Regions from separate parts of the Shinella oryzae genome, predicted to be linked through region 1. Evidence: predicted binding sites of a transcription regulator. Region 1 holds the regulator's gene; the other holds the start of a gene.
The links. The regulator PhoB, encoded in region 1, activates phosphate uptake and scavenging genes when phosphate is short. The targets are predictions, from matches to a motif close to TGTCATNNANCTGTCAT.
Positions count from the first base shown of each region.

Region 1 (4,422 bases):
ATGGCCCGCGCATCCACGGCCTCGCCAAGGCGAAGGCCGATATGGACGCGATCGTCGAACAGAGCCTGCAGAAGGCCGGCCTGTGGAACGAGGTGAAGGATCGCCTGCACGAAGGCGGCACGGGCCTCTCCGGCGGCCAGCAGCAGCGCCTGTGCATCGCACGCGCCGTTGCCGTCAGCCCGGAAGTCATCCTGATGGACGAGCCCTGCTCTGCGCTCGACCCGATCGCCACCGCAAAGGTCGAGGAACTGATCCACGAGCTGCGCGCCAATTTCACGATCGTCATCGTGACGCATTCCATGCAGCAGGCGGCCCGCGTGTCGCAGCGCACCGCCATGTTCCACCTCGGCAACCTCGTCGAGGAGAACGATACCGACAAGATGTTCACCAACCCGGATGACCAGCGCACGCAGGACTACATCATGGGCCGCTTCGGCTGACGTTTTGGTCGCCTTAGCCCCAAGCAATTCCAGCAAAAGTGTGAAGCGGTTTTGCGTTCGGAATTGCGTCGAAAAAACACGTCTCGTGTATTAAGGACAGAACGATGTCATCGACCCATATCGTCTCGATCTACGATGAAGAACTGAAATACCTCTCCCGCCGCATTTCCGAGATGGGCGGCACGGCCGAGCAGATGGTGGCGGATTCCGTCCGCGCCCTCGTTTCCGCCGATGCGGCTCTGGCCCAGAAGGTCATTTCCGAGGATGTCATCCTCGACAATGCCGAGCGCCAGATCAACGAGAAGGCGATCGTCACCATCGCCAAGCGCCAGCCGATGGCGGCCGACCTGCGCGAAATCATGGGCACGATCCGCATCGCGGCCGAGCTGGAGCGCGTCGGCGACCTCGGCAAGAACACCGCCAAGCGTGTGATCGCCGTGCAGAGCTCGGGCATGCCGCGCAAGCTCGCGCGCGGTCTCGAGCATCTCGCCGAACTGGCGCTGATGCAGCTCAAGGAAGTGCTCGATGTCTTCGCCACCCGCTCGGTGGACAAGGCCAAGGCGATCCGCGAGCGCGACGACGAGATCGATGCGATCTACACCTCGCTGTTCCGCGAACTCCTGACCTACATGATGGAAGACCCGCGCAACATCACGCCCTGCACCCATCTCCTGTTCTGCGCCAAGAACATCGAGCGCATCGGCGACCATGCGACCAACATCGCCGAGACCATCTACTACATGGCGACGGGCTCCCAGCCCGAGGGCGAGCGCCCCAAGGACGACACCTCGACATCCGTCGTCACGGCGGATGTCTCCGAAGCTTCCGAATAAACTGGATAGGGTTCGCTACATGGTGCCCAGAATAGCCGTCGTGGAAGATGAGGAGGCGCTGAGCGTGCTCCTGCGTTACAATCTCGAGGCGGAAGGTTTCGAGGTGGATACGATCCTGTCCGGCGACGAGGCGGAGATGCGCTTGCAGGAGCGCATGCCCGATCTTCTCATTCTCGACTGGATGCTGCCCGGCGTTTCCGGCATCGAGCTGTGCCGGCGCCTGCGCCAGCGTCCGGAAACCGAGCGCCTTCCGATCATCATGCTGACGGCGCGCGGCGAGGAGAGCGAACGCGTGCGCGGCCTCGCCACCGGTGCGGATGACTATGTGGTCAAGCCCTTCTCCACGCCGGAACTCGTCGCCCGCGTGCGGGCCATGCTGCGCCGTGCCAAGCCGGAAGTGGTCTCCACGGTGCTGCGCTGCGGCGATATCGAACTCGACCGCGAGACGCACCGCGTTCACCGCCGCACGCGCGAAGTGCGCTTGGGCCCGACGGAATTCCGCCTCCTGGAATTCCTGATGACCTCGCCCGGCCGCGTCTTCTCGCGTTCGCAGCTTCTCGACGGTGTCTGGGGGCATGACATCTATGTCGACGAGCGTACCGTCGATGTGCATGTCGGACGCCTGCGCAAGGCGCTCAACTTCGCCAACATGCAGGATGTCATCCGCACGGTGCGCGGCGCCGGCTACTCGCTGGAAACCTGAGCGAACACAATTCCTCCCAAGGACGGAAATGGGCCCTTCGGGGCCTGTTTGCGTTCCGGTGGGCCGCACAAACAAAAACGGAGCCTTTCGGCCCCGTTTCTATTCTTCCGTCGCCGATCTTACCGTGCCCGGCGGCGCTCGGCCGAAGGCTGGTAGGCGAGGCGCTGGTGGTAGGTGCAATAGGGCGAGTTGTCAGGGGACTCGCAGCCGCAGAAATGGAAGTCGTCGTTCAGCGGGTCGCCGATCGGCCACTTGCAGGTGCGCTCGGTAAGCTGCGTCAGCTCCAGCTTGCGCGACATCGGCACCACGACGTTCTTGCCGCTGATCACGACGGGCAGGTTCTCGGCCTGAGCATCGAAATCGGTGTCGATCTCATCCTTGGCAAGGGCGTTGCCCACCGGCCGGCTGACCGGACGGGGCGCGTTGGCCGGACGTGCGGTAAAGTTCGAGGGGCGCGGGGTGGTCTGCGCCGGGCGCTTCGGGCGGGCCGAAGCGGGCGTGCCGCCGGCCTTGGCGCGACCCGGCAGGTTGAGCCGGTGCACCTTGCCGATCACGGCGTTGCGGCTCACGCCGCCGAGCTGTGCCGCGATCTGGCTGGCACTGAGGCCCTCGCTCCAGAGCTTCTTGAGTTTCTCGACCCGCTCGTCTGTCCAGTTCATGCTCTCGTCTCCGTTCGGCGCTCGCTGTGCGGGAATCCCTCATCGCGCCACGAACGAATCCGTAGCCTGAGCGCCCTAACTCTGGTGGTGACTAGTTCCGCCGCATGCAGTCTAGTAATTGACCCTTAACCTAGAGTTCGGGGGACTCTGTGACAAGAGTCGGGGGAATCGGGGCGAATCGATTTCAGAGTTTTCCCCAACTTGCTGGTAGGGTGTGACTCGATAGCGACACTGTCCATGCATGCTGCGAATCCTCACCTTGCGGGAGGTTCAGTGCGATTTGGAGCTATGCATTTTATTGACATCACGGACTGAAATGCCGATAGTGCAGCATGCCGCCGAAAGGCGGCTTTTGATTTTTCTGGCAACCGGAAAGTCAAGCCCCCGAATTTCTTTTCCGCATCCCTTTTGGAGGATACGCGCCATGGCCGATGCCGCGCCGCTCTATGAAACCTATATGCGTGCGCCGCTCCGGTTCACGCACGGGGAGGGCGTCTGGCTGATCGACGAGAACGGCGAGCGATATCTCGATTTCGCCGCCGGCGTGGCCGTCAGTTCGCTTGGCCACGGCCATCCCCATCTCGTTTCCGCGCTGAAGGAGCAGGCCGACAAGGTCTGGCACCTCTCCAATCTCTATGAGGTTGCGGGCCAGGAAAGCCTCGGCCGCCGGCTGACGGACGCGACCTTCGCCGAAAAGGTGTTCTTCACCAATTCGGGTGCGGAAGCGCTGGAATGCGCGATCAAGACCGCGCGCCGCTATCATTTCTCCAAGGGGCATCCCGGCAAGTTCCACATCATCACCTTCGAAGGCGCGTTCCATGGCCGCACGATCGCGACCATCGCCGCCGGCGGACAGGAAAAGTACATCGAGGGCTTCGGCCCCAAGGCCCCGGGCTTCCTCAAGGTTCCCTTCGGCGACATCGCCGCCGTCAAGGACGCGATCACCGAGGAAACCGCGGCGATCCTGATCGAGCCCGTCCAGGGCGAGGGCGGCCTCAGGCCGGTGCCGAAGGAATTCATGCAGGAGCTGCGCCAGCTCTGCGACGAATACGGCCTGCTGCTCATCCTCGACGAGGTGCAGACCGGCGTCGGCCGCACGGGCCGCTTCTTCGCCTATGAGCATTCGGGCGTCGCACCCGACATCATGGCGATCGCCAAGGGTATCGGCGGCGGCTTTCCGCTCGGTGCGTGCCTGGCAACGGCCGAGGCGGCATCCGGCATGGTGGCCGGCACGCACGGCTCGACCTATGGCGGCAATCCGCTCGCCATGGCCGTCGGCAACGCCGTGCTCGACGTGGTGCTCGCCGATGGTTTCCTGGAGCATGTGCGCGATGTCGCGCTGGTCTTCCGCCAGGGCCTCGCGGCGCTGCAGGACCGCTTCCCCGACATCATCGAGGACGTGCGCGGCGAGGGCCTGATGCTCGGCATCAAGGCGCGCATTCCGGTCGCCGATCTCCTGAAGGCGGTTCGCGCCGAAAGGCTGCTTGCCGTGCCGGCGGGCGACAATGTGCTGCGTCTTCTGCCGCCGCTGATCACCACGGCGGAAGATGCACGCGAAGGGCTCGCCCGCATCGAGCGGGCCGCCGAAAAGCTGAGCGCCGCCAAGGCCGCCTGAGCGCATAAGGGACTGGGACAGGACACATCATGGCCAAGCATTTTCTCGATCTTTCCGCCGTTTCGGAAGGCGATCTCCGCGTCATCATGGACGATGCGCATGCGCGAAAGGCCGCTAACAAGGCCGGCACCGAAGCCAAGCCGCTGGCCGGCAAGATGCTGGCGATGATCTT
Region 1 covers NZ_CP081987.1:151,365-155,786, forward strand. Annotated here, with positions in the region: gene pstB (phosphate ABC transporter ATP-binding protein PstB) at 1-440, shown strand, start outside; gene phoU (phosphate signaling complex protein PhoU) at 545-1,273, shown strand; gene phoB (phosphate regulon transcriptional regulator PhoB) at 1,293-1,976, shown strand; gene K6301_RS00755 (GcrA family cell cycle regulator) at 2,096-2,635, opposite strand; gene K6301_RS00760 (aspartate aminotransferase family protein) at 3,060-4,250, shown strand; gene argF (ornithine carbamoyltransferase) at 4,280-4,422, shown strand, end outside.

Region 2 (4,422 bases), 660 kb from region 1:
CGACACGGCAAGCTCGAAGCCTTCGCGGCGCATGGTCTCGATGAGAACCGCCAGCTGAAGTTCGCCGCGGCCGGAAACGAAGAACGAATCCTTGTCGCCGGACTCCTCGATCTTCAGCGCAACGTTGCCTTCCGCTTCCTTGAACAGGCGGTCGCGGATGACGCGGCTCGTGACCTTGTCGCCTTCCGTGCCGGCCAGCGGGCTGTCGTTGACGATGAAGGACATGGTGACGGTCGGCGGGTCGATCGGCTGCGCCTTCAGCGCTTCCGTGATGGACGGATCGCAGAACGTGTCGGCGACCGTACCCTTGGTGAGGCCGGCAATGGCGACGATGTCGCCAGCATGGGCCTCTTCGATCGCCGTGCGCTCGATGCCGCGGAAGGCGAGGATCTTCGAGATACGGCCGTTTTCGATCAGCTGGCCGTCCTGGCCGAGAACCTTGACGGACTGGTTCGGCTTGATCGAGCCGGAATGGATGCGGCCGGTGATGATGCGGCCGAGGAAGGGGCTGGCCTCCAGGATCGTGCCGATCATGCGGAACGGGCCTTCGGCAACCGTCGGCTCCGGCACGTGCTTGAGCACGAGGTCGAGCAGCGGCGCCATGCCTTCGTCCTGCGGCCCCTCGGGATTGACGTTCATCCAGCCGTTACGGCCCGAACCGTAGAGGATCGGGAAGTCGAGCTGCTCGTCGGTGGCGTCGAGATTGGCGAAAAGGTCGAAGACCTCGTTCAGCACTTCCTCGTGACGGCCGTCCGGACGGTCGATCTTGTTGATGGCGACGATCGGCTTGAGGCCGACTTTGAGCGCCTTGCCGACCACGAACTTGGTCTGCGGCATCGGGCCTTCCGACGAGTCGACGAGAACGATCGCGCCGTCCACCATCGAGAGGATGCGCTCGACTTCGCCGCCGAAGTCGGCGTGGCCGGGCGTGTCGACAATGTTGATGCGGACACCCTTCCACTCGACCGAGGTGGCCTTGGCGAGAATGGTGATGCCGCGTTCTTTTTCGATGTCGTTGGAGTCCATGACGCGTTCGGCGACGCGCTGGTTTTCACGGAACGAGCCGGACTGCTTCAGGAGCTCGTCGACGAGCGTGGTCTTGCCATGGTCGACGTGCGCGATGATCGCGATATTGCGGATGGACATGGTTTAATCTCTGAGGTTAAGGGGCGCGCGCAAAACGAGGGCACCGTCTTCAATGGGCGGGCTCTTACATGTTTTTCCGCAATTGCGAAAGGGGCGGTCCGCAACTCCGTTGCATTTCCGGCATTCGCGCGCCGTCAGGAGGCGAGCACGGGCGGCAGCGTGATGCGCCAGAGCTCCTGATCTTCCCTGTCCATGAGCCGCACCGTCATCTCGCGGCTTGCGCCGTGAATGTCGACGAGGCCGAAGAACTGGAGGCCGGCGGAAGGCGGCAGGTTGCTGTCGATCCCGCCTTTCGAGGACTTGATGAACCGCACCTCCGGCCCGAAGGTCCGGTCGAGCGGCTTCGGCCCGTAGGTGCCGGAATGCAGCGGCCCCGACACGAATTCCCAGAACGGCAGGAAGTCCTTGAAGACGGCGCGCGACGGATCGTAATGGTGGGCGGCGGTATAATGCACGTCCGCCGTCAGCCACACGACATTGTGGATCGCATTATCCCGCATGAAGGTGAGAAGATCGGCGATGTCGCGCTCGCGGCCCGCCGGCGGGCCGTTCAGCCCGTCCGCCACGCCCTCGAATCCCAGGCTGTTGGCGTAATCGTCCCAGATGACGAGGCCGAGCGGCATGTCGCAGGCGATGACCTTCCAGGTCGCGCGCGACGCCGCCAGTTCCCGGCGCAGCCAGGCCGCCTGCCGGGGGCCGAAGAGATCGTGATCCGTCGCGGAGCGGTTGGCGCTGCGGTAGGAGCGCAGGTCGACGAAGAACACGTCGAGCAGCGGCCCATAGGCGACCTTGCGGAAGATGCGGCCGGGCTCCTGCGCGCAGTAGCGGATCGTCGTCATTTCCTGGAACGCCTGCCTGGCGCACGCCTCGTAGACGTGGATGTCCTTGTCCGGATAGCGCCGGTCGCCGGTCAGGTCGCTGGACGCCGACCAGTTGTTCAGCACCTCATGATCGTCCCACTGGAAGAAGGTCGGGCACTGCGCGTTGAAGGCGAGCAGGTGATCGTCGAGCAGATTGTATTTCCACTGGCCCCGGAATTCGTCCAGCGTGCGCGCCACATCGCGCTTCTCGTCGGTGACGATGCGGTTCTTCCACACGCCGCCGTCCCGCAGCGTGATCTCGTCGGGGATGGGCCCGTCGGCATAGATCGTGTCGCCGGAATGGATGAAGAAGTCGGGCTCGTGGCGCAACATGGTCGAATAGGTCTTCATGCCCACATCGTCGATGCCCCAGCCCTGCCCCGCCGTATCGCCCGACCAGACGAAGCGCACCGAGCGGTTGCGCATCGGCGCGGTGCGGAAGCGCCCGACGATCGGCTCCGAGACGAGATGGCTGGAAGCGGGGTCGCTCGCCGTGAAGCGATAGAAGATATCCTGGTCCGGCAACAGGCCCTGCAGCAGGGCCTTCACCGTGTGGTCGGACGCACCGGTCGCCTTGAGCAGCGGCATGCGCGCCGCATCGGTGAAGCTCTCGGTCGTCGCATATTCCAGCAAGACCTCGGCCGGGCGATCCGTGCGCGTCCACACGACGCCCGATGCTGAGTCCACGTCACCGGACTGTACGCCATGCGAGAAGGACGGGCTGCCATGCCGGCGCGCATAGAAGGGCACGGCGAGCGCCGAGGAGGTTGCAAGCGCACCGGCCCCGGCGGTCAGAAGAAAGGACCGCCGCGTCAGCGTTTCCGGAACAATCGCCATGCCACCTCCGGCCATACCCGCGAATCGACGGGCAGACCTTCGGTCCTCGGCATGTCAGTACGGTAACGGCACGATGACGGTTCGCCGAAAGTTCGGTAACGGGATGATGACGGCGATGGGCCTCCTGCATCGCAGCCCCCCTCATCCGGCCCTATCGGGCCACCTTCTCCCCGAGGGGAGAAGGGAACGAAGGCGCCGCAATTTTAACCCCTTCTCCCCCGCGGGGAGAAGGTGCCGGCAGGCGGATGAGGGGGCCACCCGCCCAAACGACAGCGCCCCTAAGCGGCCAGCCCCTTCTTCTCCAGCATGGCCTCGGGGCTCGGCAGCTTGCCGCGGAAGGCCTTGTAGGCGTCTTCGGGGTCCACCGAACCGCCGACGGAGTAGATATAGGTCTTCAGCCGTGCCGCCATCTGCGGGTTGAAGGCGTCGCCCGTCTCGGTGAAGGCGGAGAAGGCATCGGCGTCCAGCACCTCCGACCACATGTAGGAATAGTAGCCGGCCGAGTAGCCGTCGCCGGAGAAGACGTGCTGGAAGTGCGGCGTGGCATGGCGCATGACGATGGATTTCGGCAGGCCGATCGTCTGCAAGACCTCGCCCTGCACGGCCATCGGGTCTTCAACCGGTCCACGGGTGTGGAACGCCATGTCGACCAACGCCGAGGAGGTGAACTCCACCGTCGCGAAACCGGAATTGAAGGTGCGGGCGGCAAGTACCTTGTCGAGCAGCGCCTGCGGCATCGGCTCGCCGGTCTGGTAGTGCACGGCGTAGCGCGTCAGGATTTCCGGCACCGTCAGCCAGTGTTCGTAAAGCTGCGAGGGCAGCTCCACGAAATCGCGCGAAACGCCGGTGCCGGAGACAGAGGGATAGGTGACATCGGACAGCATGCCGTGAAGCGCATGGCCGAATTCGTGGAACAGCGTGCGCGCATCGTCGAGCGACAGGAGCGCCGGCTTGCCCTCTGCAGGTTTGGCGAAATTGCAGACATTGTAGATGATCGGGATCTCGCCGACCGAACCGTTCGGCAGCGGCAAGCGGTGCTGGCTCTGGTAGGAGCTCATCCAGGCGCCCGACCGCTTCGAGGAGCGGGCGAAATAGTCGCCCAGGAACATGGCGACCAGCCGGTCGTCCCGGTCGCGGATCTCGAAGACCCGCACATCGGGATGATAGACCGGCACGTCCTTCTTCTCGATGGCGCGAATGCCGAACAGGCGCTCGGCGACGTCGAAGCAGGCGTCGATGATCTTCTCCAGCTGGAGATAGGGCTTCAGCTCGGCCTCGGAGAAGTTGAATTTCTTGGCGCGCAGCTTTTCGGCGTAGTAGCGCCAGTCCCACGGCATGACCTCGTGGTTGCGCCCTTCCTCCGCGATGAGGTCGGCCAGTTCCGCTTCCTCCTCGCGCGCCCGCGCCACGGCCTTCTCCCAGACCTGCATGAGCAGCCCGTTCACCGCCTCGGGCGTCTTGGCCATGGTGTTGTCGAGCTTCAGGGCGGCAAAGTTTTCGTAGCCGAGCAGCCCCGCCTTTTCGGAACGAAGCGCCAGCGTTTCCGTCACGATGCCGCGATTGTCCGTCTCGCCGGCAT
Region 2 covers NZ_CP081987.1:2,817,723-2,822,144, forward strand. Annotated here, with positions in the region: gene typA (translational GTPase TypA) at 1-1,146, opposite strand, end outside; gene K6301_RS13780 (alkaline phosphatase D family protein) at 1,281-2,843, opposite strand; gene K6301_RS13785 (M3 family metallopeptidase) at 3,122-4,422, opposite strand, start outside.
Region 2: a site for PhoB is predicted at 2,939-2,955, ahead of K6301_RS13780 (alkaline phosphatase D family protein). Genes of this name have one in related genera too.